Regions from separate parts of the Martinezella sp. CNPSo 3732 genome, predicted to be linked through region 2. Evidence: predicted binding sites of a transcription regulator. Region 2 holds the regulator's gene; each other region holds the start of a gene.
The links. The regulator PhoB, encoded in region 2, activates phosphate uptake and scavenging genes when phosphate is short. The targets are predictions, from matches to a motif close to TGTCATNNANCTGTCAT.
Positions count from the first base shown of each region.

Region 1: the regulator PhoB is predicted to act here: its motif matches at 8,105-8,121, upstream of AC13RM_RS09795 (BtaA family protein).
Region 3: the regulator PhoB is predicted to act here: its motif matches at 4,751-4,767, upstream of AC13RM_RS18655 (DUF2794 domain-containing protein).

Region 1 covers NZ_JBXSOO010000003.1:228,105-237,759, forward strand. The annotation lists gene AC13RM_RS09755 (NAD(P)/FAD-dependent oxidoreductase) at 1-650, opposite strand, end outside; gene AC13RM_RS09760 (lytic transglycosylase domain-containing protein) at 729-1,286, opposite strand; gene AC13RM_RS09765 (N-acetylmuramoyl-L-alanine amidase) at 1,553-2,314, opposite strand; gene AC13RM_RS09770 (J domain-containing protein) at 2,311-3,021, opposite strand; gene AC13RM_RS09775 (pyrophosphate--fructose-6-phosphate 1-phosphotransferase) at 3,294-4,505, shown strand; partial or broken gene AC13RM_RS09780 (LysE family translocator) at 4,646-5,278, shown strand; gene AC13RM_RS09785 (transglycosylase SLT domain-containing protein) at 5,406-6,560, shown strand; gene AC13RM_RS09790 (serine hydrolase domain-containing protein) at 6,590-7,978, opposite strand; gene AC13RM_RS09795 (BtaA family protein) at 8,171-9,418, shown strand; gene AC13RM_RS09800 (class I SAM-dependent methyltransferase) at 9,415-9,655, shown strand, end outside.
Region 2 covers NZ_JBXSOO010000021.1:94,576-104,230, forward strand. The annotation lists gene AC13RM_RS26375 (DNA helicase) at 30-743, opposite strand; gene apaG (Co2+/Mg2+ efflux protein ApaG) at 1,356-1,748, shown strand; gene AC13RM_RS26385 (Hsp33 family molecular chaperone) at 1,755-2,744, opposite strand; gene argF (ornithine carbamoyltransferase) at 2,903-3,820, opposite strand; gene AC13RM_RS26395 (aspartate aminotransferase family protein) at 3,895-5,094, opposite strand; gene AC13RM_RS26400 (GcrA family cell cycle regulator) at 5,519-6,046, shown strand; gene phoB (phosphate regulon transcriptional regulator PhoB) at 6,239-6,922, opposite strand; gene phoU (phosphate signaling complex protein PhoU) at 6,954-7,667, opposite strand; gene pstB (phosphate ABC transporter ATP-binding protein PstB) at 7,719-8,534, opposite strand; gene pstA (phosphate ABC transporter permease PstA) at 8,550-9,655, opposite strand, start outside.
Region 3 covers NZ_JBXSOO010000011.1:78,148-87,802, forward strand. The annotation lists gene ccmA (heme ABC exporter ATP-binding protein CcmA) at 1-506, opposite strand, end outside; gene acnA (aconitate hydratase AcnA) at 770-3,460, shown strand; gene AC13RM_RS18650 (DUF1223 domain-containing protein) at 3,716-4,459, shown strand; gene AC13RM_RS18655 (DUF2794 domain-containing protein) at 4,789-5,190, shown strand; gene AC13RM_RS18660 (GNAT family N-acetyltransferase) at 5,260-5,817, opposite strand; gene AC13RM_RS18665 (Bax inhibitor-1/YccA family protein) at 5,936-6,676, opposite strand; gene AC13RM_RS18670 (ABC transporter permease) at 6,870-9,416, opposite strand; gene AC13RM_RS18675 (ABC transporter ATP-binding protein) at 9,413-9,655, opposite strand, start outside.

The DNA of each region.
Region 1 (9,655 bases), on a different contig from region 2:
TCGGCAATGGAGAAACCGCCGGCGGCGAGCAATATCTTTTCGGCGCTGAATGTCTCGCCCTCTGCAGTCGTCACGACAGCTAGGCCGCTCTCGTCGCGGATCGATAGCGCCGTCTGCTTGATGACCCGCGCGCCTGCCTTTTCCGCCAACAGGGATTGTGCCTTGACCAGCCGGCGCGGGCTGATGTGGCCGGCCCCGTGCGGTTCGAAGACCCCTTCGCTTCCCGATGCGAAGGAGAAGAAGGGAAACTTCACCTTGAGTTCGACATCATCGAGGATATCGGTTTGCACGCCGAGCCGCCGAGCCGCTTCTACGACATCGCCGACATAAGCTATTTCACCGCCCCGCTTCGGCCCGACAACAAGGCAGCCAACCGGGGCATAGAATTGAATGCCGCTATCCCGTTCGATATCCGCATAACGGGCGATCGAACGGTTTGCGAGACGAGCCCAGTCCGTGTCCGGGTCGATCGTGCGCGTGATGCGGCCTTCGTCGTAATGACTGCCGAATACGCCCTGATGGCTGGCGCGATCTTCAGGTTCATCCGGCCCGATGACGGCAACCCCGTCCGTTCGGTTTGCCAGGTGACGGGCAGCGGCTGCCCCCATCATGCCCCGGCCAACGACGATGAACCTGAAATCCGCTGCCATGCTGTAACCCTCATCCATAGTCGCGATTTCGATAGCACGGAAAGCGATTCCGCCCTACCCGAAATGCTAGCATGAATGTCAGTCCAGAAGTGCAAGCACCTTGCCGCAATAGCGCTTCGAGATCGGGTTCATGCGCGTGGCGCCATGGCCGGCATTGTATTTGAGGATGGTGTTGCAGGTCGGTCCACCGCCGAGATCCTGCGCCATGGCGAGATATTTCATGCCGAACTTGATGTTCGTTTCGGGATCGTAGAGATCTTTGGTGCGGCCGGTATAGCCCATCAGCTTGGCGGTCGCCGGCTTGATCTGCATCAGGCCGATTTCGCCTGCACTTCCACGAGTTTTCGGATTGAAATTGCTTTCGATCCGGATGACGGCAGTGGCGAGTTCAACTGCAACGCCGTTTTGTTTTGCATATTTGGCAATCAGCGCGGAATAGCGATTTTGCCGTGCGAAGGAGGTCTCGGCGTCGCGCAATTCGGCGGGAACATTGGGAACCGGAAAGCCGGTGGTGCGGCTGACGATCTTGAGAGGAACCGTTTTCTGCTTTGCGTGGCGCTCGCCCGCAGAGGCGCAATCGTATCCCACCAGCAGCACGCCCACGCATGCCACAGCCGCAACAATCAAATTTTTCATGTAGTCTTTTGTCTCCAGGGGCGGGACCACAGATAGCGCAAGCCATCACGTCCGGCTGGAGGCAAAAAGAGCCGCCGGAATGCACAGTCCCCATTAGTCGTCTACGGTCGCGCGACACACAAACCCAGACGGCGCGACCGCCGTTCAGCGAGCGTCGTTAGACCAATGCAATGCGGAGATAATAGGGAAAAGCTGTGGCGCAGCAGGGAGTTACGCTTTTTTACATCCATAGCCGGCTATAAATGCAAAGGACACGATCGAACGAATTAGGAATAACGGGGCAAAGCCGAGAGCAGGCGATGCAGCGTATCGATCGTGGAGAAGTCAGCAATGCCGTCCACTCGCTCCTGCCGGAAATGGCGCTGGAAGGCTTCAACGTCGCCCTTCAATTTTTCCGAGAATTCGCCATTTATTTCAGTGCTATAGCCATAAAGCGAAAGCATCGACTGCAAGGCTTCGATCGGCTGTCCCACATCACCCTTTTGGAAGAATCGGCCGCCGGTGATCGAAGCCGGCTCAACCCAGTGCCCGACACCGGCCGCAGCCAGTCGCGCCCAGGGGAATTTCTCACCCGGATCGACCTTGCGCACCGGCGCAACATCGGAGTGTCCAAGCACACGTTCGGGCGCGATTGCCCAGCGTTGGCCGCAATCGCGACACAGTTCGATCACCGCCTCGACCTGAGCATCAGGGAATTCAGGCAGTCCGCCGGGATGGCCGGCATTGGCGATCTCGATGCCGATAGACGCTGAATTGATATCGGTCTCGCCATGCCATGAGCTCTTGCCCGCATGCCAGGCACGACGCTCTTCCGGGACTAGCTGCATGACGCGCCCATCCTCGAAGACGAAATAATGGCTGGACACCTGGCTCTCCGGACGACAGAGCCAATTGAGAGCGCCCTCAGCCGTGCCCATGCCGGTATAATGCAGAAGGATGATGTCAGGCCGACGCCCATCCCGCCTCTCGCTATGATTCGGCGAAGGCTGCACATGGGCGCGAGCGAAATCGGCCTTGAATGCACTCATGCTGCGCGGCGTTCTTTCTCGATCTCGGCATAAGCCGCATTCAGAGCCGCCATGCGCTCGTTGGCGATGACATGGAACTCTTCCGGCACCCCACGCGACACGAGGCGATCCGGATGGTTCTCGTAGACGAGGCCATGGTAACGGCGGCGGATGGTCGGGAAATCGTCGTGGCGCGAGACACCGAGCACCTTATAGGGATCGCGACCGCCAACGTTTACATGGCGGGCCATGATCTGCTCGAACCGCTCCTCGCTCATATGGAAGATTTCGGCTACATGCTGAAGGAAATCCATTTCCTTCTCATGGATCAGGCCGTCGGCCTTGGCGATATGGAAAAGACCGTCGAGCACGTCTTCCAGCACCGGGCAATTCTTCGTGCAGGTCTCGCAAAGGGAGGACAGCCGCTCCGCATAGGCTTCGTAGCCGGCCACGTCCTGGCGCGCCAGATTATAAAGACGGGCGACATTTTTCGCTTGATCAGACGGAAATTCGAAGATCTCCCGAAATGCATTGACTTCGTTTTCCGTCACCACGCCATCTGCTTTCGCCATTTTGGCGGAAAGAGCGATTATAGCGACGGAAAATGCCACCTTACGGCGCGTTTCCGGATCGCCTTCGAAGACGGTGCGAATAGCCTCGACCACCGCCGACAGGGCATTGCCGGCAGTGCTACCGATAGCATTCAGCAATTTTTCCCAGAACGACATGCCGGTCTCGATATCCTACTAAACAGTAGAACACCTTGATCAAATAATGGTTGCCATTGCAAGCAGTCCATTCGTCGCAAGCCCGAAAACACTTTTCACAATTTGGTAATGATGCTGCAAATGCGAACGTCGTCCGAACGCCCTCGCCCGGCTTTTGAAGACGAAACAAACCACCGCTTTCTTAAATTCTTTACTTTACACCCTTGCCTGCCTGTCGCATCCATTCCACCGCAACCATTGAAATGAAGCAGCTTGCCTGCAAGGAGGATCCCATGGCCAAACAGAAAGTCGCAATGCTCACTGCCGGTGGATTGGCGCCCTGCCTTTCGTCTGCCGTTGGCGGGCTGATCCAGCGCTATAGCGATGTGGCGCCTGATCTCGACATGATAGCCTATCGTTCCGGCTATCAGGGGGTTCTGCTGGGTGACAGCATCGAGGTGACGCAGGCCATGCGTGAAAAGGCCTATCTGCTGCATCGCTATGGCGGCTCGCCGATCGGCAACAGCCGCGTCAAGCTCACCAACATCGCAGACTGCGTGAAGCGTGGCCTAGTCAAGGAAGGCGAAAACCCGCTGCGCGTCGCAGCCGAGCGACTGGCCTCCGACGGCGTCACCATCCTTCACACGATCGGGGGCGACGATACCAACACGACGGCGGCCGATCTTGCTGCCTATCTTGGCGCCAATGGCTATGATCTGACTGTCGTCGGCCTGCCGAAAACCGTTGATAACGATGTCGTGCCGATCCGTCAGTCCCTCGGCGCCTGGACGGCGGCCGAGGTCGGCGCTCACTTCTTCGACAATGTCAGCAACGAACAGACCGCCGCACCGAAAACGCTCGTCATTCATGAAGTGATGGGCCGCCACTGTGGCTGGCTGACCGCAGCAACCGCGCGCGCCTATATCCAGAAGAGCAGCGCGAACGAATATGTCGAAGGCTTCATGATGAATGCCGAGATGAAGGGTATCGACGGCCTCTATCTGCCGGAAATGGCATTCGATATCGAGGTGGAAGGCGAGCGCCTGCGCAATATCATGGAGAAGACCGGACAGGTGACGCTCTTCGTATCGGAAGGCGCCGGCCTCGACGCCATCGTCGCCGAACGGGAAGCCTCCGGCGAAACCGTCAAGCGCGACGCCTTCGGCCACGTAAAGATCGACACAATCAACGTCGGCGGCTGGTTTCAGAAACAATTCGCCGCGATCATCGGCGCCGAACGCTCCATGGTGCAGAAGTCGGGCTATTTCGCGCGCTCCGCCCCCGCAAACGGCGAGGACCTCCGCCTGATTCAAGGCATGGTCGACCTCGCGGTGGAAAGTGCGCTGAATAAGGTGTCCGGCGTTACGGGACATGATGAAGGTCAAGGCGGCAAGCTACGCGTCATCGAATTCCCGCGCATCAAGGGCGGCAAAGCCTTCGATATCTCCACTCCCTGGTTTGCCGAAGTCATGGATCATATCGGGCAGAAATACTCACAAGCCTGACCGAATGGTGATCAACCGGACCGATTGGCGATCAATCGGCCTAATCGGTGGTCAATCCGCCTGATTGACAATCAGGCGGATTGACGGATCGCAAATCCAATGTCTTTGCTGACGGCGGAAGAGGAATAGAGGAGGATTCTATGTCCATCGAAACCTGGCTCGCTTTCGCCGCCGCGTCCTGTATCATGTTGGCCATACCGGGTCCGACCATTCTCCTGGTGATATCCTATGCGCTCGGCCACGGCCGCAAGACGGCGCTGGCAACGGTGACTGGTGTCACGCTTGGGGATTTCACGGCAATGACCGCATCGCTAGCCGGTCTCGGCGCTCTTCTCGCCACATCAGCGACACTATTCACGATTCTTAAACTGATCGGCGCAGCCTACCTCGTTTTCCTCGGAATCAAGCTCTGGAGAGCCCCGATTGTGACGGGTCCTCTAGGCGACAATGACAATCTCCCAGAGGAAAAACCGTTAAAAATTCTCTTACACGCATATGTTGTAACGGCTCTCAACCCGAAAAGCATCGTCTTTTTCATTGCATTCGTTCCGCAATTTCTCGACATGTCGAAGCCATTTCTTCAGCAAACGCTTATTCTAGAGGCAACTTTCCTCACCTTGGCGGCCTTGAATTCGCTTATTTATGTGTTCGTCGCCGATATGGCACGTGGCTTCATCCGCAAGGCAAGCGTGCAACGCGTCGTTAACAGAACCGGCGGAACCCTGTTGATTGCAGCCGGTGCAGTGACCGCCGGATGGCCGCCTGAGGCGGCGCAGGGTTGCGGGGTGATCACGGATAGGTTAATGGGGATTCATAATTTTATCGATCCTGTGACCGAATTTGGCGGTCCTGTGGCCGAATTGCATCGAAATTAGGTTTGGTTTTTTCGAAAGTGACAGAATGGTAACGATCGGATTTCCCAGCCTGAAGCGCAGCGTTGCCTTGTCGGCAATGATGTGCGGCGCTCTCGCCGGGTGCGCAAGCACTCAGCAGCAGCAGACGTCTCAGGCAGAACTCCCGTCGGCACATGCCAACGTGCCGCATCCGAATACGACCCTGACCGCCACCGGCGCAACCGCGCCTGCAGGCGGCATCGCAGTGGCCGCGGTATCGCCGAATTTCATCGGTCCGCGGCAGCCGCAACAAACAGCAATGGCAAAGTCCAGTCGCGTTGTTCCGGGTACGACAAACGTTGCCGCCACAAGCCAGCAACAGATGGACGCGGGACGTTTCGGCACGCCTGTTGCGAGCGCTGCCAATCAGGGAACCGCCGCAATCGCTGCCGCAACGGGCGCTCCCGTGGGCAGCACGTCAGCCGCAGCGGCCTATGCAGCACCCGACGTGCCGCTGGTGCCTTCCGTGGTCGCGATCCCGATGCCCAATCCGGCGCGTCCCGGCGATGCCGCGCTCACACCGGTCTCCTCCCTCGCGGCTCAGAGCCAGACGACCATTCCGATGACCTCGGATGTCGCAGCCATTCAGGTCGCCGTGCCGACGCCACGTCCTGGATCGACGCCGCAGGCTGAAGTCGCCTTTGCCACGCCCGCGCAGATCGGCGTTCCGCGCTATGCGGACAACCGTATGCATTACGACTTCAATTTCGACAGCAGCGGTCCGACGGTCGTGCCGGCTGTCATGACCACCACCAACACCGCGAATTACGATTCCGATGTTCCGGCTGAGGAAAAGAGCTACGTTTCCAAGCTCATCCAGAAATACGCCAAGCTTTACGAAATTCCGGAATCCCTGATCCATCGCGTCGTTCACCGCGAAAGCCGCTACAATCCGAAAGCCTATAATCGCGCCGGATATTTCGGCCTCATGCAGATCAAGTACAATACGGCGAAGTCCATGGGCTACGAAGGCCCGGCGTCCGGCCTTCTCGACGCAGAAACCAACATCAAATATGCGGCCAAATATCTACGCGGCGCATGGATGACGGCCGACAGCAAGGCTCAGAACAAGGAAGCCAATGCCGTCCAGCTTTATGCCCGCGGCTATTACTACGACGCCAAACGCAAGGGCCTGACGGACGTCGCCAACGGCAATTACTGATTTTATCGTGATCGTTCTGAAAAGCCGGCCTAGTTCGTGGCCGGCTTTAACACATCCATGATCCGCTTCAGCAGGATTTGCGGCCGATAATCCGCCCAGGTTGGCGTCAGCCCCATCCGCACGACGACGAGATTGGCGGACGGGACGATCGCAACCGTTTGGCCGTCGTGACCAGTCATCCAAAAAGTATCCGCGGGCAAACCGAATTGGGCATTCGAGCCGCCAGGACCCGCAAGCCAGGTCTGAACCTGCGAGTAGACACCCTCGGAGGCGTTCGTGGGCGTGCGCATAGCGCCGACAAAACCTTCCGGCAGCAGGCGGTGCCCATTCCAGACGCCGTCCTGCAGCAGAAAGAGACCAAAGCGCGCCCAGTCGCGGGCGTTGGCATAGAGATAGGAGCTGCCGACAAAGGTGCCGCGCTCGTCGGCCTCGAAAACTGCGCTGTACATGCCGAGCGGTCCGAAAAGTGCCTCGCGCGGATAGGAAATGGCAGCGCTCAGATTGGGCAGCCGGTTCATCCAAAGGCGCGAAAGCAGCGCTGCTGTACCGCTGGAATAGCTGAAACGCTCACCCGGCGCTGCCAACTGATGCGCGTTGGCTGCTATGCTGGTCACGTCCGCGTCGAGATAAAGCATGCGCGTTACATCCGATACGGTGCCATAGGATTCGTTGAACGCAAGCCCGCTTTCCATGGCAAGAAGATCGCTGAGCTTGATGTCCTTGCGCGAGTCAGCGCTCCATTGCGGCAGAAGATTTTGATCGTCAAAGGACATGCGCCCGGCCAGCATGAGTCGGCCGATGATGGCGGCATTGACCGTCTTGGTCATCGACCAGCCGATCAGCGGCGTTGCCTTGCTGAAACCATCGCCATAAGTTTCAGCGACGATGCGCCCGTCTTTGACGACAACGATCGCGCGCATGGCAGGCCCGGCGAGATCCGAATTCGATACGATATCGGCGAGCTTCGCACCGACATCGCCCTGACCGAGGGTTACCATATCCCCATCCGGCCACACCGCATCGTTCTTTGGCGCCTTCACCTTGTTAAGGAAGACGGCACTACGGGCCGTTTGCAGATCACCGTCCGGCACCAGCGCACAACCGAGCGCGCCGCGATAGAGCGCACGGTTCGGCGCGAACAATCCCAAGAACCGGGCCGTAACCACGCCCTCATCCCGGTCAACATAGACGCGAATGAGCTTCAATGCCGGATTGCCTGGAGCCTGTACATCCTCCTCCATCACCTTATCCGGATCCCGCTTGGCCACGAACGTGTTGGAGCAGACGATCTTTGCCGCGTAGCCATCACCGACCTTCAGCAATTCCGGCGGATAAAGAGAGAGCCAGACGGCCCCGCCGGCGACAATGATCAGCAGCAGAACAATAAGAGCCCCGATCACTCTCGATATCAAACGCATGTCACATATTCTCCAGAAAGGTAGGCGGAGACAATCAGGAAACGCAGCAAGATGAAAGACCTATGATGGTTAGAGCTCCTTAAATATGTGCAAGGATGCTTCTCCACCGGATCTGCCAACAGCCCGCGTCATCAGACTGTAGCATTGCCGGGTTACACGCCCTGAACTTCACAAATCGGTGACAAGACTCAGATGACGGAATTCGCCCCGGATGCCGGTCTCCAAAAGAACCGGAAACTCAAGGACGCTCTGCTGCAGCACAAGGCATTGTCCAAAGCGGGTCTCTCCGAGCGCTTGTTCGGCATGTTGTTTTCCGGCCTTGTCTATCCGCAGATCTGGGAAGATCCGGATATCGATATGGAGGCGATGGAACTGCAGGCGCATCATCGCATCGTCACCATCGGTTCAGGCGGCTGCAACATGCTCGCCTACCTCTCGCAAAATCCGGCATCCATCGATGTCGTCGATCTCAATCGCCACCACATCGCACTGAACAAGCTGAAGCTCGCGGCCTTCCGCCTGCTTCCCGGTCATGCCGACCTGGTGCGCTTCTTCGGGACCCCCGACATTGCGGCCAATAGCCAGGCCTACGACCAGTTCATCGCGCCGCGCCTCGACACGGCAACGGCTGACTACTGGGATGGTCGCGATCTTTATGGCCGCCGCCGCATCACGGTCTTCAACCGCAACATCTACAAGACCGGCCTTCTCGGTCGGTTCATCGGCGCCGCCCATATACTGGCACGCCTGCACGGCGTTCGCCTCCAAAAGATGACTGAAGCCCGTACCATGCGCGAGCAGCGTCAGTTCTTCGAGGAGGAGATCGCTCCGATCTTCGACAAGCCGGCCGTCCGCTGGTTGCTCGGCCGCAAGAGTTCGCTTTTCGGTCTCGGCATCCCGCCTCAGCAATATGATGAGCTTGCAAGCCTGGCCGGTGACGATTCCATTTCCGCCGTGCTGAAACACCGCTTGGAAAAGCTTGCCTGTCATTTCCCCATGCGCGACAATTACTTTGCCTGGCAGGCATTCTCGCGCCGCTACGCTGCCCAGCACCAAGGCCCCCTGCCCACCTATCTCAAGCCGGAGCACTACGCAGCGATCCGCGCCAATGCCGATCGTGTGAGCGTCCATCACGCCAATTTCACCGAGCTTCTCGCTTCGAAGCCGGCGGCCTCGCGCGATCGTTATATTTTGCTCGATGCGCAGGACTGGATGACCGACGAGCAGCTCAATGGCCTCTGGGCCGAGATCACCCGCACGGCGCGCGAAGGCGCCCGCGTCATCTTCCGCACCGCCGCGGAAAAGAGCATCATCGAAGGCCGCCTCTCTCCAGCGATCCGCGACCAGTGGGTCTATTTCGAAGAGCGTTCGCAGGAGCTCAATGTTCGTGATCGCTCGGCCATCTATGGCGGCTTCCACATCTACGGGAAAAAAGCGTGAGCCAGGCGGATACAAGCATAGAAAGCGGCGCGAACAACCACGCCAAGCTGATGGACGGCATGTACCGTTATCAGCGTCATATCTATGACCTGACCCGCAAATATTACCTGTTCGGCCGCGATCGAACCATCGAACAACTGAATGTTCCGGTCGGCGGCTCGCTTCTGGAAGTGGGCTGCGGCACGGGCCGCAATATGCTGCTCGCCTATCGGCGCTTCCCTTCTGCCCGCCTTTATG
Region 2 (9,655 bases):
TCGATTGCCTTTAGACAATTTGCAGCTCGTCAGCTGGCAGCCTTGAACTCGACCAGGCCGTTGTTCAGGAAAACCATCTTGTCGAACAGCGTCAGATCCAGCGGATTCGGCAGGCGAATATCCGAGAGATCGGGCACTGGTTTCAGCGCCGGATCGTAGGAGCGGTCGATCTGCGAGACGAAGACGACGATCACGCCTCTGTCGCGCGCAAACGTCTTCAATATCTGAACCTGGATCATTAATTCCGGATTCTCCCGCTTCTGATCCAGCAGCTGCAGATAATCGACCACGGCCAGCGTGCCAGGCGATGCCTGAGCCAGCCTCTCGACGATGTAATCGGCGCTGATGGCATCCGAATTGTCGAACTCGAATAGACCGGCAAATTCCGCATGATCCGCGCCGATGACAGGAAAACGCTCCAAAACCACCTTTTCCGTGTCCTCCAGCGTGAAGAAGACACCGCGATTGCCAGATTTCATGGCTTCGACGGCGAGCCGCAAGCTCATCAGGGTCTTGCCGTGACCGCGCCGCGCGCCGATCAGCACCAGATCGCCCGGGCTTAAACGCGAATACAGCTCGCCGGCGGGCACGGCCGAGCTCGTTTTACTTGCAAGCAAGCTCCAGCCTTCAAAACCTTCGCCAGCCGCGACGCGATCCAGCGCGGCGTGCAAAGGGATATTCTGCTGGCGGGACAGGAGCCTCGCCTTACGCTTCAAATGATAAACAGGGGCGGAAAGCCTCATCTAAACCTCCTATTGCGAGCAATGACCGCAACCCCTCCTTATGCCAGGCGCTCAAACAGTCGGTTTGGATATCGACGGCCCCGCATGAAATATACTTTCCCAAATGGAGGGGGGAGGCACGGGCCATGCCAGAATCAGATCATAGCCGAAATCCTCCTGAGAGGGAATCAGGCGCAAGTTCCCTCAGAGGAACATAAAGGAGGAACAGGAGGTTATATGGCCGGGAGGTTTTAATAATTCCCGATCAGATGTGACGCCCGATCCCTGAAGTGCACCAGCAATGGCGGCAAGCGTATCCGCACCCCACAAGCTCTGCCTGCGACAATATGGTAGACAAGACTAAATGACGGGCGAAACGAGATACTTTGAGAAGAAAGGACTAACCTTCTTCATTGGCCGTAATAGCTGGATTTCAGAGCGATCCGCCTCCCCGAGCGAGATTTCATCACGCCGTTCCTTGACGGAATGGATTGGTTATAGGATACCGCTAGATATCCTGCGCTTTGCGGGAGCAGTGGAAAGCGGATAATATGCCGCAGACTTGAAAATGCTGAAACGACAATGGGCTTCGAGGAGCCTCCGGCGCTTCAGAGCAGTGGCAAGGTATCAGGCATGTATCGCGCCTTAACACGCGACATCGAAGTGGTTGTAGAGCCGTTTTATCTGGAGGAGCAATCCGATCCGGACGATGATCGCTATGTATGGGGGTATCGCATCGTCATTTCCAACCACTCGCAGCGCGCCGTGAAACTGGTGACGCGCTACTGGCACATCACCGATATGAACGGCATAGTGGATGAGGTGACGGGGCCAGGCGTCGTCGGCGAGCAGCCGCATCTGAAACCCGGCGATACCTATGAATATTCCTCTGGCTGCCCGCTGGACACGCCCTCAGGTATGATGTTCGGCCATTACCAGATGGAAACGGACGACGGGGAGCTCTTCCATGTCAAGATCCCCGCCTTCTCGCTGGATACGCCGAACCTGCTGCGCACGCTGAACTGAGCGGCATTACGCCGCTTCTATCTCCGACACTTCGAAGCGATAGGTGGTCGAGCAGAACTCGCAGGTCACGGCGATCTCGCCATTCTCCTGGCTGGCCTCGATCTCTTCGGCCGTGAAGCCCTTCAACACACCCTTCAGCTTGTCGCGCGAGCACGAACAGCGGTCATAGACCGCCTTCGGTTCGTAGACGCGTACGCCACGCTCGTGGAAGAGGCGATAGAGAAGCCGCTCGGTGCCGACTTGCGGATCCGTCAGCTCATCTGCATCGATGGTTTCCACCAGACTGCGCGCTTCCGCCCAGGCATCGTCTTCGGCATGATCGCGCACGCCGGTATCGCCGTCGCCGCCATGCAGGTCGGGCTGGCGCATGCGCTCGGGCGCCTCCGGCAGGAACTGCGCGATCAGGCCGCCGGCACGCCAGCGGTGACGCGGCTTGCCATTCTCGTCGCGATCGAAGAGCTCTGCAGCACCGAGGCGCACGCGCGTCGGTATCTGTTCCGACTGGCGGAAATAGGTGCCGGCGATCTCTTCGAGCGATGCGCCGTCAAGCGCGACGATGCCTTGATAGGGCTGCGTGAAACGGCCCTGATCGATGGTGAAGGCGAGGACGCCCTTGCCGAGCAGTTGTTCCGGCTCGGTCTTGCCTTCGGCGACTGCCTTTGCCAGCGCTTCTTCGTCGAAACGGGCATAGGCGCGAACATTTTCCGGCGTCGAGAAATCGGCAACCAGAAGGTCGACGGGACCGTCGCCCTTGGTCTGCACCGTGAACTTGCCTTCGAACTTCAGTGATGTGCCGAGCAGGACGGTCAGGACGATGGCCTCGGCCAGAAGGCGTGCAACCGGCATCGGATAGTCGTGCCGGGCGAGGATCGCGTCCAGCAGCGGACCAAGCTGTACGGCACGGCCGCGCACGTCGAGACCTTCCACCTGGAAGGGAACGACATGATCGTCACCGGCGAAATCGAACTGACCCAGCGTTGCGGCATTTTCGGCCATTGCTTTACTCCTGGAGCATGACGCTGAAAAGTGAGAGCGGTTTTCGGGCGCCGTCATGCTCTATTTCTTTGATTCTAGACCGGATTCAGGCCTTAGGTCGCTTCGACCTAAGGCCATCCGGCTCTAGGGCCCGCGCCTCAAGACGCGGTTTGATATCTTCAGATCGCGCCCAGGCACCAAGCAAGAATCGACTTCTGCGCATGAAGGCGGTTTTCCGCCTCATCGAAGACAACGGATTGCGGACCGTCGATCACCTCATCCGTCACCTCCTCCCCGCGATGGGCGGGCAGGCAATGCATGAACAAAGCGTCTTTGCCGGCCTGTGCCATCAAAGCCTTGTTGACCTGATAGGGCTGGAAGACGTTGTGACCGCGTGCCCGGTGCTCCTGATTCATGGAAACCCAGGTATCGGTTACCACGCAATCGGCGCCGGCGACCGCACGGTCTGCATCATGCGAGAGCATGATTTCGGCGCCCTCGTTGCGGGCCCAGTTCAGATAGTGATCCTTCGGCTCAGAACCAAGGGGTACCGCCATATTCATGCGATAGCCGAAGCGCGCGGCCCCTTCGATCAGCGAATGCAGCACGTTGTTGCCGTCGCCCGTCCAGGCGAGCGTCTTGCCCTTGATCGGGCCGCGATGCTCCTCGAACGTCATGATATCCGCCATGATCTGGCAGGGATGCGTATCGTCGGTCAGCGCATTGATGACCGGAACGGTCGCATGTTCGGCCAGCTCCAGCAGGCGCGAATGATCGGTCGTGCGGATCATGATCGCATCGACGTAGCGCGACAGCACCTTGGCCGTATCGCCGATCGTCTCGGCGCGGCCAAGCTGCATCTCCGTGCCCGAGAGGAACAGCGTCTCGCCGCCCAGCTGGCGCATGCCGACATCGAAGGAAACGCGGGTTCGGGTGGACGGCTTCTCGAAGATCATCGCCAGCATCTTGCCGGCCAGCGGCTTGTCGGCCGTGCCGGCCTTCTGCGCGTTCTTTCGCACGATCGCGTCGTCGATGATATTGCGCAGATCGGCAGCCGGAACGGCAGAGAGGTCGAGAAAGTGTTTCGGAGAAGCCATGTCCTTACCTGTACTCCAGAAAAAACAAAAACGCCCGCGAGGGGCAGGAACGCCCCCAAATGCGGGCGGTAAGCTTAAGCCGATTTTTTGACGCGGGCAGCGCGCGCACGCTCGGCGGCACGCTCCAGGCGGGCAAGACCTTCGCGTGCTTCTTCGGCGGTAACGACCAGCGGCGGCAGCAGGCGGATGACGTTATCGCCAGCCGGCACGCCAAGCAAATGCTCGGCGCGGATCGCCTGCAGCAGCTCCGCCTGCGGGATGGCCGCCTTGACACCAAGCATCAGGCCTTCGCCGCGAACGTCCTCGATGATATCCGGGAAGCGATCCTTGAGCGAGGCGAGCCCCTGGCGGAACACCAGCGCTACATCGCGCACATGCTGCAGGAAGCCTTCGGCAAGCACGATGTCGAGAACGGCGTTGCCGACTGCCATGGCAAGCGGATTGCCGCCATAAGTCGAACCGTGTGTGCCGGCTTTCATACCGGAAGCGGCTTCCGCCGTCGCAAGGCACGCACCTAGCGGGAAGCCACCGCCGATGCCCTTGGCGACCGCCATGATATCGGGCTTGATGCCGGCCCATTCGTAGGCAAAGAGCTTGCCCGTGCGGCCGACGCCACACTGTACTTCGTCGAGGATCAGCAGCAGGCCGTGCTCATCGCAGATCTCACGCAGCCCGCGCAGGAATTCGTTGGTCGCGGGACGAATGCCGCCCTCGCCCTGAACCGGCTCGATCAGGATCCCGGCCGTTGCGTCGGTAATGGCAGCACGCACGGCAGCGAGATCGCCGAACTCCACCTGATCGAAACCCGGTGCCTTCGGGCCGAAGCCTTCGATATACTTTTCCTGACCGCCAGCGGCGATCGTTGCGATGGTGCGGCCGTGGAAGGCGCCCTCGAAGGTGATGATGTGGAACTTCTCGGGATGCCCCTTGGCGAATTGATAGCGCCGCGCCGTCTTGATGGCGCATTCCAGCGCCTCGGCGCCCGAATTGGTGAAGAACACCTTGTCGGCGAAGGTCGCTTCCGTCAGCCGCTTCGACAGCTTCTCCTGACCGGGCACCTCATAGAGGTTGGACAGGTGCCAGACCTTGTCGGCCTGCGCCTTCAGCTCGGCGACGAGATGAGGATGAGCATGACCGAGCGAGTTGACCGCGACGCCGGCTGCGAAATCGAGGTAGCGTTCGCCATTTTCGGTGACCAGCCAGACGCCCTCGCCTCGCTCGAACCGTAGCGGAGCGCGCATGTAGGTGTCATAAAGCGGCGTGGTCTCGGCCATGGCCATATCTCCTGATCACAACTTTAAGGACCGATCGCTTCCATTTGATGAAACGGGTCCGAAAAAATCAAAAATGCCGCCTTGCGGCGGCCTGGGCACTATTGATGTTTTGCATCGCGATGTCAACAAAACTGGCGTTTTAGCAGGTGCGAGATAACGCTTGCGGGCAAAAGAGATAGGTTCGGCGGCGCCTATTGCAGAAATGCCACGCCTGGGCAGCAAGTTGGGGAAAACCTCGAAATCGATTCCTCAAGATTCTCGCGACTCTTGTCACGGAGTCAGCCTCACACTAGGTTAAAAAGCAATTGCTAGACTGCATGCGGCGGAACTAGTCACCACAATTTTAGAGCGTTTCGCGCCTCGTTCCCATGCGAGGCAATGGTGAGGGATTCTGCCATCGGAAACGCGACAGCGGAGACAGGGCATGAATTGGACAGACGAACGCGTCGAGAAGCTGAAAAAGCTATGGTCCGAAGGGTTGAGCGCCAGCCAGATCGCTGCGCAGCTCGGTGGCGTGAGCCGTAATGCCGTCATCGGCAAGGTGCACCGCCTGAACCTTCCCGGCCGAGCGAAGGCGGGCGGCACGGCAACCGCAGCGCGCACGCCGAAGCGCAGCGCAGCTGCACCCCGCGCCGCGACCTACGGATCGCGCGTTGCTACCCGCACGGTCGTCGCCCGCCAGCAGGGCGCAACCATGCTGAAGGAAGAGATCGAGATCGATTCCGTCAATGAAATCCAGTATCGTCCGGCATCGAACGTCGTCGTTCCGATCTCCCGCCGCCTCGGCCTGACGGAACTGACGGAGCGCACCTGCAAGTGGCCGGTCGGCGACCCGCTGAAGGACGACTTCCACTTCTGCGGCAATGACAGCCCAGATTCTTCGCCCTACTGCACCTATCATCAGCGCATGGCATACCAGCCGGTGCATGACCGCCGTCGTAACAACGGCTGAAAGCCACAGCAAGACAATGAGAAACGGGCCCTCGAGGCCCGTTTTTCTATTTCCGCCGCTATTTAAAGCACGTCACGATCTTTCAGATTCGCTTCCTGTGCTTTAGGTTTTCCGTCTGGCGCATGTCGTTCTCGCAAAACCGCTACGCACTTTTGGGCGACATGCTTTAGTGATACCCGAGCGGCAAGCCGCTCAGGCTTCCATGGAATAGCCCGCGCCGCGAACGGTGCGGATGACATCCTGCATATTGGAGAAATTGAGCGCCTTGCGCAGGCGGCCGACATGGACGTCGACGGTGCGTTCGTCGACGTAGATATCGTGACCCCATACGCCGTCGAGCAGCTGCGAGCGCGAGAAGACGCGGCCGGGCGAGGACATCAGGAATTCCAGCAGGCGGAATTCCGTCGGCCCCAGCCGTACTTCGCGGCTCTTGCGGTGGACGCGATGGGTTTCGCGGTCCAGCTCGATATCGCCGCAGCGCAGCACCGTGGAGAGAACCTCCGGGCGGGCACGCCGCAGCATCGCCTTGACGCGAGCCATCAGCTCCGGCGTCGAGAACGGCTTGACGACATAATCGTCCGCGCCGGTCGAAAGCCCACGCACGCGCTCGCTTTCCTCGCCGCGGGCCGTCAGCATGATGATCGGCAGTCGCTCCGTCTCCGGCCGCATACGCAGCCGGCGGCAGAGCTCGATGCCCGATACGCCGGGGAGCATCCAGTCGAGGATCAGGAGATCGGGGATGCGCTCCTGGAGACGCAGCTCGGCCTCATCGCCTCTGAGGATCGTGTCGACCTCGAAGCCTTCGGCCTCAAGATTGTAGCGCAGCAGAACGCTGAGCGCTTCCTCGTCTTCTACAACAGCAACTCTCGGAACCATGCGCCTATGGTCTCCTTTCTTCGCTTCCAGATTATTCCGTCACTGCGCCGACGGTATTGGCGGTATCGTCCTTCGGGCGTTCGCCTTCCGGCTGAGCACCTGTCGCCATGTAATAGATCGTCTCGGCGATATTGGTGGCGTGGTCGCCGATGCGCTCGATGTTCTTGGCGCAGAAGAGAAGATGCGTGCAGGTGGTGATGTTGCGCGGATCTTCCATCATGTAGGTCAGCATCTCGCGGAAGAGCGAGGTGTACATGGCGTCGATTTCCTCGTCACGTTCGCGGATCGACACGGCCTTGTCGGGCGAGCGGGTCGCGTAGACATCGAGAACTTCCTTGAGCTGGCTCAAAGCCAGTTCGGAGAGATGCTCGATGCCGCGGGCGAGACGGCGGGGGACACCGGTGCCCTGCACAGCGATGACGCGCTTTGCGGTGTTCTTGCCGAGATCGCCGACGCGCTCCAGATCGGAGGCGATGCGGATCGAGCCCATGATTTCACGAAGGTCCGCTGCCATCGGCTGACGGCGAGCAATGGTGACGATCGCCTTGTCGCCGACTTCGCGCTCGGCATGGTCAAGAACGACGTCATCGGAGATGACTTTCTGGGCCAAGGCAGCGTCGCTGTTGACCAGCGCGCGTACGCTGTCGCTAACCATCTGCTCGGCCAGGCCGCCCATTTCGGCAATGCGGCGCGTCAGGAACTTCAGGTCTTCGTCATAGGCTGAGAGAATGTGGGTGGAGACCATTTTTCTATCCTCAAGGTGAACTGTGTGAAATGAGCCGCGCGCCTGACATCATCAACCAAAACGGCCCATGATGTAATCCTGCGTGCGGTAATCGTCGGGATTGGTGAACATCTTATCGGTGTCGTTCTCCTCGACCAGGTGGCCGAGATGAAACATTGCGGTACGCTGCGAGACGCGGGCTGCCTGCTGCATGGAATGCGTCACGATGACGATGGTGAAATTCTCCCGAAGCTCGTGGATGAGATCCTCGACCTTGGCGGTCGCGATCGGATCGAGCGCCGAGCACGGCTCGTCCATCAGGATGACCTCCGGGCTGACCGCAACGGCGCGCGCGATGCACAGACGCTGCTGCTGACCGCCCGACAAGCTCGTGCCGGCGTCATGGAGGCGATCCTTCACCTCGCCCCAAAGACCAGCCTTCTGCAGGCTTGTTTCGACGACATGCTCGAGATCGGCCTTTGAGCGATGCAGGCCATGGATGCGCGGGCCGTAGGCGACGTTCTCATAGATGGACTTCGGAAACGGGTTGGGCTTCTGGAAGACCATGCCGACGCGGGCGCGCAATTCCACCACGTCGATGCCGTCGTCGTAGACATCCTGATCGTCGAGCGTGATCTTGCCGGTGACACGGCAGGTCTCGATCGTATCGTTCATGCGATTGAGGCAGCGCAGGAAGGTGGACTTGCCGCAACCGGAAGGGCCGATCAAAGCCGTGACCGTATTCGCACGAATCTTCAGATTGACGTCGAAGAGCGCCCGCTTGTGGCCGTAATAGACCGAAACGTCCTGGCCGATCATCTTGTAGGGGATCGTCATCATCTTCTTGGACAATGCTTTTTCGCTGGCGGCTTCCGTCATCATGTTCATTTCGTGCGCCCTCCCTTACCAGCGCCGCTCGAAACGGCGGCGCAGCAGGATGGCGCCGATGTTCATCGCGACGAGGAAGAAGAGAAGCACGATGATGGCGCCGGATGTCCTTTCGACGAAGGCCCGCTCGGCTTCGCTCGCCCACATGTAGATCTGCACCGGCAGCGCCGTCGAAGGGTCGAGCGGCGATGTCGGATAGTTGGCGACGAAGGCGACCATGCCGATCAGAAGCAGCGGCGCGGTCTCGCCGAGCGCGTGGGCAAGCCCGAGGATCGTGCCCGTCAGGATGCCGGGCATGGCAAGCGGCAGCACGTGATGAAAGACCATCTGCATGCGCGATGCGCCAAGCCCGAGCGCCGCGCTGCGGATCGACGGCGGCACGGCACGCAAGGCCGAGCGCGTGGCGATGATGATCATCGGCAACGTCATCAGGCTCAGCACGAGACCGCCGACCAGCGAGGCCGAGCGCGGCAGACCCATCATGTTGATGAAGACCGAGAGGCCCAACAGGCCATAGACGATCGAGGGGACGGCAGCGAGATTGTTGATGTTGACCTCGATCAGATCCGTCAACCGGTTCTTCGGCGCGAACTCTTCTAGATAGATCGAGGCGGCAACGCCGACCGGCAAGGCCAGCACGAGAACGGCCAGCATCAGGTAGAACGAGCCGATCAGAGCGACGCCGAGTCCGGCGGCTTCGGGCCGGCTCGAATTGCCCGACAGGAAGAGACCGCTGTTGAAGGCCTTGTAAAGCACACCGCTTTCGCTGAGTTGCTTCATCCAGGCGACCTGGCGGTCGGATATCTTGCGATCCTTCTCATCGACTGTCAGATCGATTTGGCCCTTGTTGGCGGAATCGATATTGGCGCTGGCGAGGAACGTGACCTTCTGCGTCGCCCCTATGATCGAAGGATTGGCGACGACCTTGTCACGCAGTGCGATCCTGGCGCCGTCCGACACCATCGCCGTCGCCTCGCGAACGAGCGCGCGATTGGCCGGATCGATGCCGAGCGCTTTCACTAGTGCATCGCGCACCAGTACCGGGTAGTTGGCAGCGATCAGCACCTTCGGATCACTGGCGCGCTTGGCTGCGGGGTCTATCACCTTCTCGGAGAATTCGA
Region 3 (9,655 bases), on a different contig from region 2:
CTGTCGGCGGAGCTGTCGAGCGCCGCTGTCGGTTCGTCCAGAATCCAGATAGGGCGGTAGGCGACCAGAAGTTTGGCGAAAGCGATTCGCCGCTGCTGGCCGGCGGAGAGATAGCCGAAGGGGAGGTGCGCGATGCCGGTAAGGCCGACGGCGTCAGCGGCTTCATCGACATCCAGACCGGAGCCGCCCGGCATATCGCCGAGGAAGGTTTTCCAGAAGATCAGATTTTCTGCGACTGTCAGCTCCGATTTCATGGCATTGCGGTGGCCGAGATAGTGGCTGGCCTCGCCCGCCGGCCGGCCCGATTCGCCGTCCTTTCCGGTGAATGTGACACGACCCTTTTCCGGCCTCAGAAGGCCTGCCACAACACGCAAAAGCGTCGATTTTCCCGACCCGTTGCGGCCGGTCAGAACGAGGGCATCTCCACCGGCCAAGTTGAAGGAAACATTCAAGAAAATCAGGTCTTCGCCCCGCTTTGCCGCCAGATTTTCAGCGCTTAGATGCATTCGCTCAGGCTTTCCCCGTTTTCGTTGCTGCAACGCGCAAAAAATTGTCCAAAATTGCGCTTTGTCACTCTGGCAAGTCTTTACGAAATTATCTATAAGACCTGCAACCACGCCAGCGGTCGGCGTGAATTTCATCCTTGCGCCGAACTTAAGGTATTTTGCCTTACGTGCGGACAGCGGAAATGGCCGTACCCGCATCCTGATGTGCATAAAGTGCATAGGCGTTCGCACGACTGTGTTGGCTATCAGAAACGGGGTATCTCGTGTCTAAATCTCTTGACAGTTTCAATTGTCGTTCCACGCTGACCGTGGGCGGGAAAGACTATGTCTATTTCAGCCTGCCCAAGGCTGAGGCGAATGGTCTTTCCGGCGTTTCCAAGCTGCCTTATTCCATGAAGGTGCTTCTGGAAAACCTGCTGCGTTTTGAAGACGGGCAGTCGGTCACGAAGGAACATATCCTTGCCGTCGCCGAATGGCTGACCAACAAGGGCACCGTCGAGAACGAAATCGCCTATCGCCCGGCGCGCGTGCTGATGCAGGACTTCACCGGCGTTCCGGCCGTTGTCGACCTTGCTGCCATGCGCGACGCGATGGTTTCGCTCGGTGGCGATCCGGAAAAGATCAACCCGCTCGTTCCCGTCGACCTCGTCATCGACCACTCCGTCATTGTCGACGAATTCGGTACGCCGCAGGCTTTCGCCAAGAACGTCGAACTGGAATACCAGCGCAACGGCGAGCGCTACCGCTTCCTGAAGTGGGGCCAGCAGGCATTCAAGAACTTCCGCGTCGTTCCTCCCGGCACCGGCATCTGTCACCAGGTGAACCTCGAATATCTCGGCCAGACCGTCTGGACGAAGGAAGAGGACGGCGAAACGATCGCTTATCCCGACACCTGCGTCGGCACCGATTCGCACACGACCATGATCAACGGCCTTGGCGTTCTCGGCTGGGGTGTCGGCGGTATCGAAGCTGAAGCTGCCATGCTCGGCCAGCCGGTCTCCATGCTGCTGCCTGAAGTCATTGGCTTCAAGCTGACCGGCAAGCTCAAGGAAGGCGTTACCGCGACCGACTTGGTGCTGACCGTCGTGCAGATGCTGCGCAAGAAGGGCGTGGTTTCCAAGTTCGTCGAATTCTTCGGCCCCGGTCTCGACAATATGCCGCTCGCCGACCGTGCCACCATCGGCAACATGGGTCCGGAATACGGCGCGACTTGCGGCTTCTTCCCGGTCGACAAGGAAACGCTGCACTACCTCAACATGTCCGGTCGCACGAAGGACCGTATCGCGCTCGTCGAAGCCTATTCCAAGGCTCAGGGCATGTGGCGCGACAATGACGGTTCCGACCTCGTCTTCACCGACACGCTGGAACTCGACCTTAACGACGTCGTGCCGTCGATGGCCGGCCCGAAGCGTCCGGAAGGCCGTATCGCGCTGGAAAACATCGCTTCCGGCTTCGCCACCTCGCTGGAAACCGAATACAAGAAGCCCGGCCAGCTTTCCAACCGCTATGCGGTCGAAGGCACGGATTTCGATATCGGCCATGGCGACGTCGCGATCGCTGCCATCACCTCCTGCACCAACACCTCCAACCCATCGGTGCTGATCGCTGCCGGCCTTCTCGCCCGCAACGCCGTTGCCAAGGGCCTGAAGACCAAGCCTTGGGTCAAGACCTCGCTCGCACCGGGATCTCAGGTCGTCGGCGAATACCTCGCCAAGTCCGGCCTGCAGGCCGATCTCGACAGGCTCGGCTTCAACCTGGTCGGCTTCGGCTGCACCACCTGCATCGGCAATTCCGGCCCGCTGCCGGCGCCGATCTCCAAGACGATCAACGACAAGGGCCTGATCGTATCGGGCGTTCTCTCCGGCAACCGCAACTTCGAAGGCCGTATCTCGCCTGACGTCCAGGCAAACTATCTCGCTTCGCCGCCGCTCGTCGTCGCCTACGCGCTCGCAGGCTCGGTGCAGCTCGACCTGACGAAGGAGCCGATCGGCGAAGACCAGAATGGCAAGCCTGTCTATCTGAAGGACATCTGGCCGACCTCGCACGAGGTTCAGGAGTTCATCCAGAAGTACGTCACCCGCGAGCTCTACGAGAGCAAGTATGCCGACGTCTTCAAGGGCGACGCCAACTGGCAGGCCGTGCAGGTTCCTCCGGGCCAGACCTACGCCTGGGACGACAATTCGACCTATGTGCAGAACCCGCCTTACTTCGTGGGCATGGGCAAGAAGGGCGCCGGCGTTTCCGACATCAAGGGCGCTCGCGTTCTCGGCCTCTTCGGCGACAAGATCACCACCGACCACATTTCGCCGGCCGGTTCGATCAAGGCTGCCTCGCCGGCCGGTTCCTACCTCATCGGCCATGGCGTCGGCGTTGCCGACTTCAACCAGTACGGCACGCGCCGCGGCAATCATGAAGTCATGATGCGCGGCACCTTTGCCAACATCCGCATCCGCAACCACATGCTCGGCCCGAACGGCAAGGAAGGTGGCTACACCATCCATTATCCGTCCAAGGAAGAGACATCGATCTACGATGCGGCCATGCAGTACAAGGCCGAGGGCGTTCCGCTCGTCATCTTCGCAGGTGTCGAATACGGCAACGGCTCGTCGCGCGACTGGGCGGCCAAGGGCACGAACCTGCTCGGCGTACGCGCCGTGATCGCCCAGTCCTTCGAGCGCATCCACCGCTCGAACCTCGTCGGCATGGGCGTCATCCCCTTCGTCTTCGAGGAAGGCACCACCTGGGCAAGCCTCGGCCTGAAGGGCGACGAACTGGTCACGATCGAAGGCCTGGAGCACATCAAGCCGCGCGAACGCAAGATCGCCAAGATCACCTATGGCGACGGCTCGGTGAAGGACGTTCCGATCATCTGCCGTATCGATACGCTGGATGAGGTCGTCTACGTCAACAATGGCGGCATCCTGCAGACGGTTCTGCGCGATCTCGCTGCCTGATAGGCATTCAACGCAGTTATTGGAGGCCGCCGGAAAACTCTTCCGGCGGCCTCTTGTTTTTCACGGTGATGTGTATGGCGAGCCTTCCGGTTCACCTCGGCCTCACCCCATCGTGACTTTGCGTCATCGCGCTAAACTATTATCTCTTGTTTCAGATTTTTCGGGCTTGATGTGGTCTGGTCGCCCCAAAAAGCGAGTTTTGCAGGGCCCGTGTAGGCAGACGGCGCTCGAGATTGGATGCAGAGGTAAGATAGAATGCGCCTTCGGTTTTCGGTTCCACTTCTGGCAGGCATCGCGCTCGCAAGTTCGCTGCATGCGCAGGAGGCTGCGAAGATCAAGGGCGTCGTCGAACTCTTCACGTCGCAGGGCTGCGCCTCCTGTCCTCCAGCGGATGCGGCGTTCCGCAAGCTGATCCGTCAGGGCAATGTCGTGGCGCTCGCCTATCACGTCGATTATTGGAACTATCTCGGCTGGAACGACACCATGGCGTCCAAGGACAATACGGCGCGCCAATATGCCTATGCCCGTACGATGGGGCGCAGCGGAGTTTATACGCCACAGGCGATCGTCAATGGCAGGGACCATATGAACGGCGCCGATCTCGGTGGCATCAACGTCAAGCTTGACGAATTTGAGCGCCTGGGCGAGGGGCTGACGGTTCCGGTCAATGCCGCCATGAAGGGCGACGAGCTCGAGATCAAGATTGGGGCCGGGCAGGGCAAGGCCAATGTGGTTGCCGTCTATTTCGACAAGGAACAGATGGTGGCGCCGAAGGGCGGGGAAAATACCGGGCAGCAGATCGCCTATATGCACGCGGTATCCGATGTCGAAACAGTCGGCATGTGGGACGGCAAGGCCATGAGCCTCGTGCTGCCGTCGACCGTGCTGGATAAGGCCGGCCGGCGAGGCCTCGCGATTCTGCTGCAGTCGTCGACATCTTCGGGCGATCCGGCTGCCATTCTCGGGGCGACTGTTTTGACGGTCGGTTCGGACGGCTGAGCGGTTTTTCCAGCTTTGCCGGAGGTCTTCCATTTTGGCGTGGTCGAAAGGCTTCCTATTTTGGCTGATGCCCAATAGGGGAGGTGCCCGGCGAGGACGCATTCGGGGCTGGGGTTTAATCGATGCGTCCCGGCCGGGCCGTTTGACGCGGCGGCGCCAAACAGTCCTCTATACTTCCTGTAAATTGGGCGTCGTTTTGGCTGAAATGCGGCACTGACGAGGTGCTTTCACAGCTGGGAAAGAAATTGTGAGCCGCCAGCCGTCTTGCAATTTGATGTGGCTGAGGCAAACTGTCATTCTCCTGTCATGAGATAGCCCCTGGGGGATTGATGACTGATCAGCCGGATTTGAGACACGGTGAAAGCCGTTCCGTCGATACCAATTCATCCGTCGTCGTTGATCTCAGAGAATACAAACAGAGCAAGGACCCGCTACCGGTGACCTTTCATCGGCGGGAGCTGGACGCGATTCTCTGGATCTATGGCCGCATGGTCGGCGAGGGCGAATGGCGTGATTATGCCATCGACCATTTGAAGGACAAGGCGGTTTTCTCCGTTTTCAAGCGCTCCGGCGAAATGCCGCTTTTCCGCATCGAAAAGGATCCGAAGCTTTCGGCCAAGCAGGGCGCCTTCTCCGTCGTCAATACCAACGGTATGATCCTGAAGCGCGGCCATGAGCTGAGTCAAGTTCTGAAGGTTTTCGATAAGCAGCTGAAGCTGGTGGAGAAGTAGTTCGGCGTCATTGACTGCGTGTTTGCGGAGGGGGGGTATCCAGAGGCGCCGCGTACAGGCAGGTCGAAACTACCCCCCAAACAACGTCCCTGGATAAACCGAGGGATCCGGATCGCTCTCCGCACCCTCACCCAACGCCTTCTGCATCAGCATCGTATCGAGCCACCGGCCATGCTTGTAACCGGTGCCTTTCAACAGGCCGGCTTCGGCAAAGCCTGCCGCGCGGTGCACGGCGACAGAGGCGGGATGGGCGCCGCCGATGACGGCGATCATCTGGCGGAAGCCGAGCGCCTCGCAGCTTTCGACGAGCGCATCGAGCAGCTGCCGGCCGACGCCGCGACCGCGGGCTTCCGGCGCCAGATAGATCGAGTCCTCCACCATCCAACGATAGGCTGGCCGCGTGCGGAAGGATGAGGCGTAGGCATAGCCGAGGAACGCGCCGGCATCGTCTTCCGCAACGAGATAGGGATAACCCTTGTCATGGATCGCCTCGAACCTGGCCGTCATTTCCTCTTGGCCCGGCGGCGTGATTTCGTAGCTTGCCGTGCCGTTGAGGACGGAATCTCTGTAGATGGCGGTGATATGGGGAAGGTCGTCTGAGGTTGCACTGCGGAGGCTGACGGACATTGCTTCTATTGCCTGATCTGCGGATTTGTGACGGCAGCTATCAAATCGCAGGGCGTGTGCGCAAGCAAACAAAAAAGGCGGCCGAAGCCGCCTTTTCGTATCTCATTTCACGCTGCGCTTAACGGCGGTTGCCCATGAATTGCAGCAGGAACATGAACAGGTTGATGAAGTCCAGGTAGAGCGACAGGGCGCCCATGATCGCCTTGCGGCCAGCCACCGTCGCATCATCGGCGGTGTAGTACATTTCCTTGATCCGCTGCGTATCGTAGGCGGTGAGGCCTGCGAAGATCAGGACGCCGATCACGGAGATGGCGAACTGCAGGGCGGACGAAGCCAGGAAGATGTTGACGAGCGTCGCGATGATCAGGCCGAAGAGGCCCATCATCAGGAACGAGCCCATCGCCGACAGATCACGCTTCGTCGTGTAGCCGTAGAGCGACAGCGCGCCGAAGGAGGCGGCGGTCACGAAGAAGGTCTGTACGACGCTCTGGCCGGTGTAGATGATGAAGATCGACGACAGCGACAGGCCCACCAGCGCGGCGTAGACCCAGAAGGTCGTCGTCGCGGCGGCCACGCTCATGCGGTTGATCCTGAAGCTCAGGAAGAAGACCATTGCCAGCGGGGCGAGAATGACCACCCACTTCAGCGGGCTCAGATAGATCGCCTGGCCGAAGGCCGTGATCTGTCCGTTTGCGAAAGCGAGCGAGAAGGAGAGATAGGCGGCAACACCCGTGATCGCCAGACCCAGCGCCATCAGGTTATAGACCTTGAGCATGTAGGCTCGAAGGCCCTCGTCTATCATCGCACCGGATTGCGCACCGCTCTGCGCCCGGTTTTGGTAATTGCGAAAGTCAGCCATGTTTTCCTCTTTCAAGCTCCGATGTGAGTACGGTGTCGGGTCTTTCAAGGCCCAGGCGCCGCTGCGGAGCTCAGCATGCCTGCACAGAATATGAGGCTTTCGGGCCTCATAGACAAGGGTCTAGCGATCGGCCCCATGTTAAATCGATGTAACATCGGGCTGTTTTGGCGGCTCTGCGCCGTCGGCGGAGTGGTTAGAGCTCACGCAGAACAGGGGCGGCCTTCTGGCCGAGGATGCGCCAGGTGCCGATGAGGCCAATACCGACCGTCAGCACCAGGGCGATGACGAGCGTCGATAGGGCGACGTCGGGCAGGAAGGCCGAGGGCAGATGCATGATTCGGCTGACGATATACCAAGCGGATGCCGCCCCGGCGATCAGTGCGAAGACGGCGGTGGCAGCACCCAGGATCAGGTATTCGTAGCTGAAGGCGCGGATCAGCGTCGCCCGCGTTGCGCCGAGCGTCTTGAGGATGACGGCATCATGCGTGCGGGCGCGATTGCCCGCCGCGAGCGCACCTGCCAGCACGAGCACGGATGCGATGAGCGCCACCGACGCGGCAGAGCGGATCGCGGTGGCAAGCTGTCCCACAAGCGTGTTGACGACATCGAGTGCATCCTTGACCCGTACGCTTGTTATGGTCGAATAGGTATTCGTGACTTTCCTTAGAATGGCCGCTTCCTGTTCCGAGGTGGCGGACGTGTCGGTCAGGGTCGCGAGCCAGGCATGCGGGGCGCCCCTGAAGGTATTGGGCGAGAAGATCATCACGAAATTGATCGACAGCGACTGCCATTGTACCTTGCGGAAGCTGGCGATCTTGGCAGTGATGTTGCGGCCGAGCACGTTGACGGTGACTTTATCGCCGAGCTTCAAGCCGAGCGCCTTGCCTTCCTCTTCGGAGAAGGAAACCAACGGCTCGCCGCTATAATCCTTGTCCCACCATTTGCCTTCCGTGACCGAGGCGTTTTCCGGCACCGTATCGGCATAGGTGATGCCGCGGTCGCCGCGCAGGACCCATTGACCTGCCGCCGGCACCTTCATCTTGGTGACATCCTCGCCATTGAAGGCGACGATCCGGCCGCGCAGCATCGGCGCCTCGACGAGCTTGCCCTTGGGGTCGATGTCGAGCACGATCTTGCGAAAGCCTTCCAGCTCCGGCCCCTGAATGTCGACAAAGAAGAAATTCGGCGCCTGCTCGCTCATGCGGCCCATGAGTTCGCGGCGCATATTGCCGTCGATCAGCGTCAGTGTCACCAGCAGCGCCAGGCCGAGGCCGAGCGACAGCACGACGGAGGAGGTGAGCGCGCCGGGTCGATGAATGTTGCCGATCGCCAAGCGAAGGGCCGGCGAGCGCACGCGCGGGCTGCGGCGGGCAAGCCAGGAAAGCAGGGCTGCTACCAGGCGCAGCACGACGAAGGCGCCGGCGATCGAAACAACGAAGACGATGGCGATGAAGCGATCATAGGCGGTGATGATCGCCAGGGCGGCAAGTGCCGCCATCAGCACAACGGCGGCGAGCAGATAGGGCCAGCCGGGAAGGCGTCGCGCTTCGAAGCCCTGCTCGCGAAACAGCGCCGTTGCCGGCACCTCGCGGGCATGGCCGAGCGGCGGAATGGCGAACGCCAGCGTCGTCAGGAGGCCGAAGAGAGCGGCGAGCGTCAGCGCGCCGGGATAGAGTCGCGGCGCGGTCGAAATCGGCAGGAATTCCGCCATGAATTGCGATGCGATCATGGGCGCAATGGCGCCGAGGACGAGGCCGATCGCTATGCCGGCGAGCGCAATGACGGCGATCTGGATGAGATAGATCAGCACAACGACGAAAGCCGGCGCGCCCAGGCATTTGAAGGTGGCGATGGTCGTGCGCTTCGAATCGAGGAAGGCGCGTACGGCATTGGCAACGCCGACTCCGCCGACGATGAGCGCCGCCAGGCCGACCAGCGTCAGGAACTGCGAGAAGCGGGTGACGTTGTCGGCAAGCTGTGGCGCTGCGCGATCACTGCTGCGGATCGACCAGCCTGCCTGCGGAAAGGCGGCGTTGGCGCGGTCAGTGAGATTGCGGATGCCGGCTGCGGGGTTGTCCATGCGGATTTTGTAGGATTGTTCGACCAGACTGCCCGTGGTGATCAGGCCGGAGGCGATCAGGGCGTCGCGGCTGGTGAGCAGACGTGGCGCGAAGCCGAAGCCTTCGGAGACGGCGTCGGGCTCGCTTTGGATGGTGCCCGATATGCGCAGCTTCGTATTGCCCAGCAGCAGATCGCTGCCGACCTTGAGGTTCAGGCGTTCCAACAGCAGGGGCGCTACGACGGCGCCATAGGCGCCATCCTTGGCGGCAAGCAGCGTCGACAAGGGCTGATCGGGATCGGCCTGGAAGGTGCCGTAGAGCGGATAAGCGTTGTCGACGGCCTTGACCTCGACCAACGCCTGATCCGAGCCATCGGGCAGACGTGCCATGGAACGCAGCCCGGTGGAGCGGGAAATTTTGCCCAAGCTTTGGAGATAGGCGAATTCTTCCGGCGTCGCCTCGCGATTGCGCAGTTCGAAACGGGCGTCGCCTGATAGCAGCGATTGCCCCTGCGTCGCGATCGCGTCGGTGATCGAACGGGAAACGGAATTGACCGCAGCGATCGCGCCAGTGCCGAGCGCGATGCAGGCAAGGAAGATGTAGAAGCCGCCAAGGCCGCCGCGCAATTCGCGCAGGGCAAGGCGGAAGGCGAGGGGCAGGCGAAGTCCCGCCGCGCTCATGCAATGGCTGCCTGGTTGGTGCGCGTGCGCATGCTGTCGCTCTCGATTTCGCCGGAGCGGACGCGGATCTGGCGCGAGCAGCGGGCGGCAAGGGCGGGATCATGGGTGACGAGCAGCATGGTCGTGCCGCGCTCGGCCTGCTGGGCGAAGAGCAGGTCGGCGATCTGCCGGCCGGTATCGGTATCGAGATTGCCCGTCGGTTCGTCGGCGATCAGGACGGCTGGCGAAGGCGCCAGCGC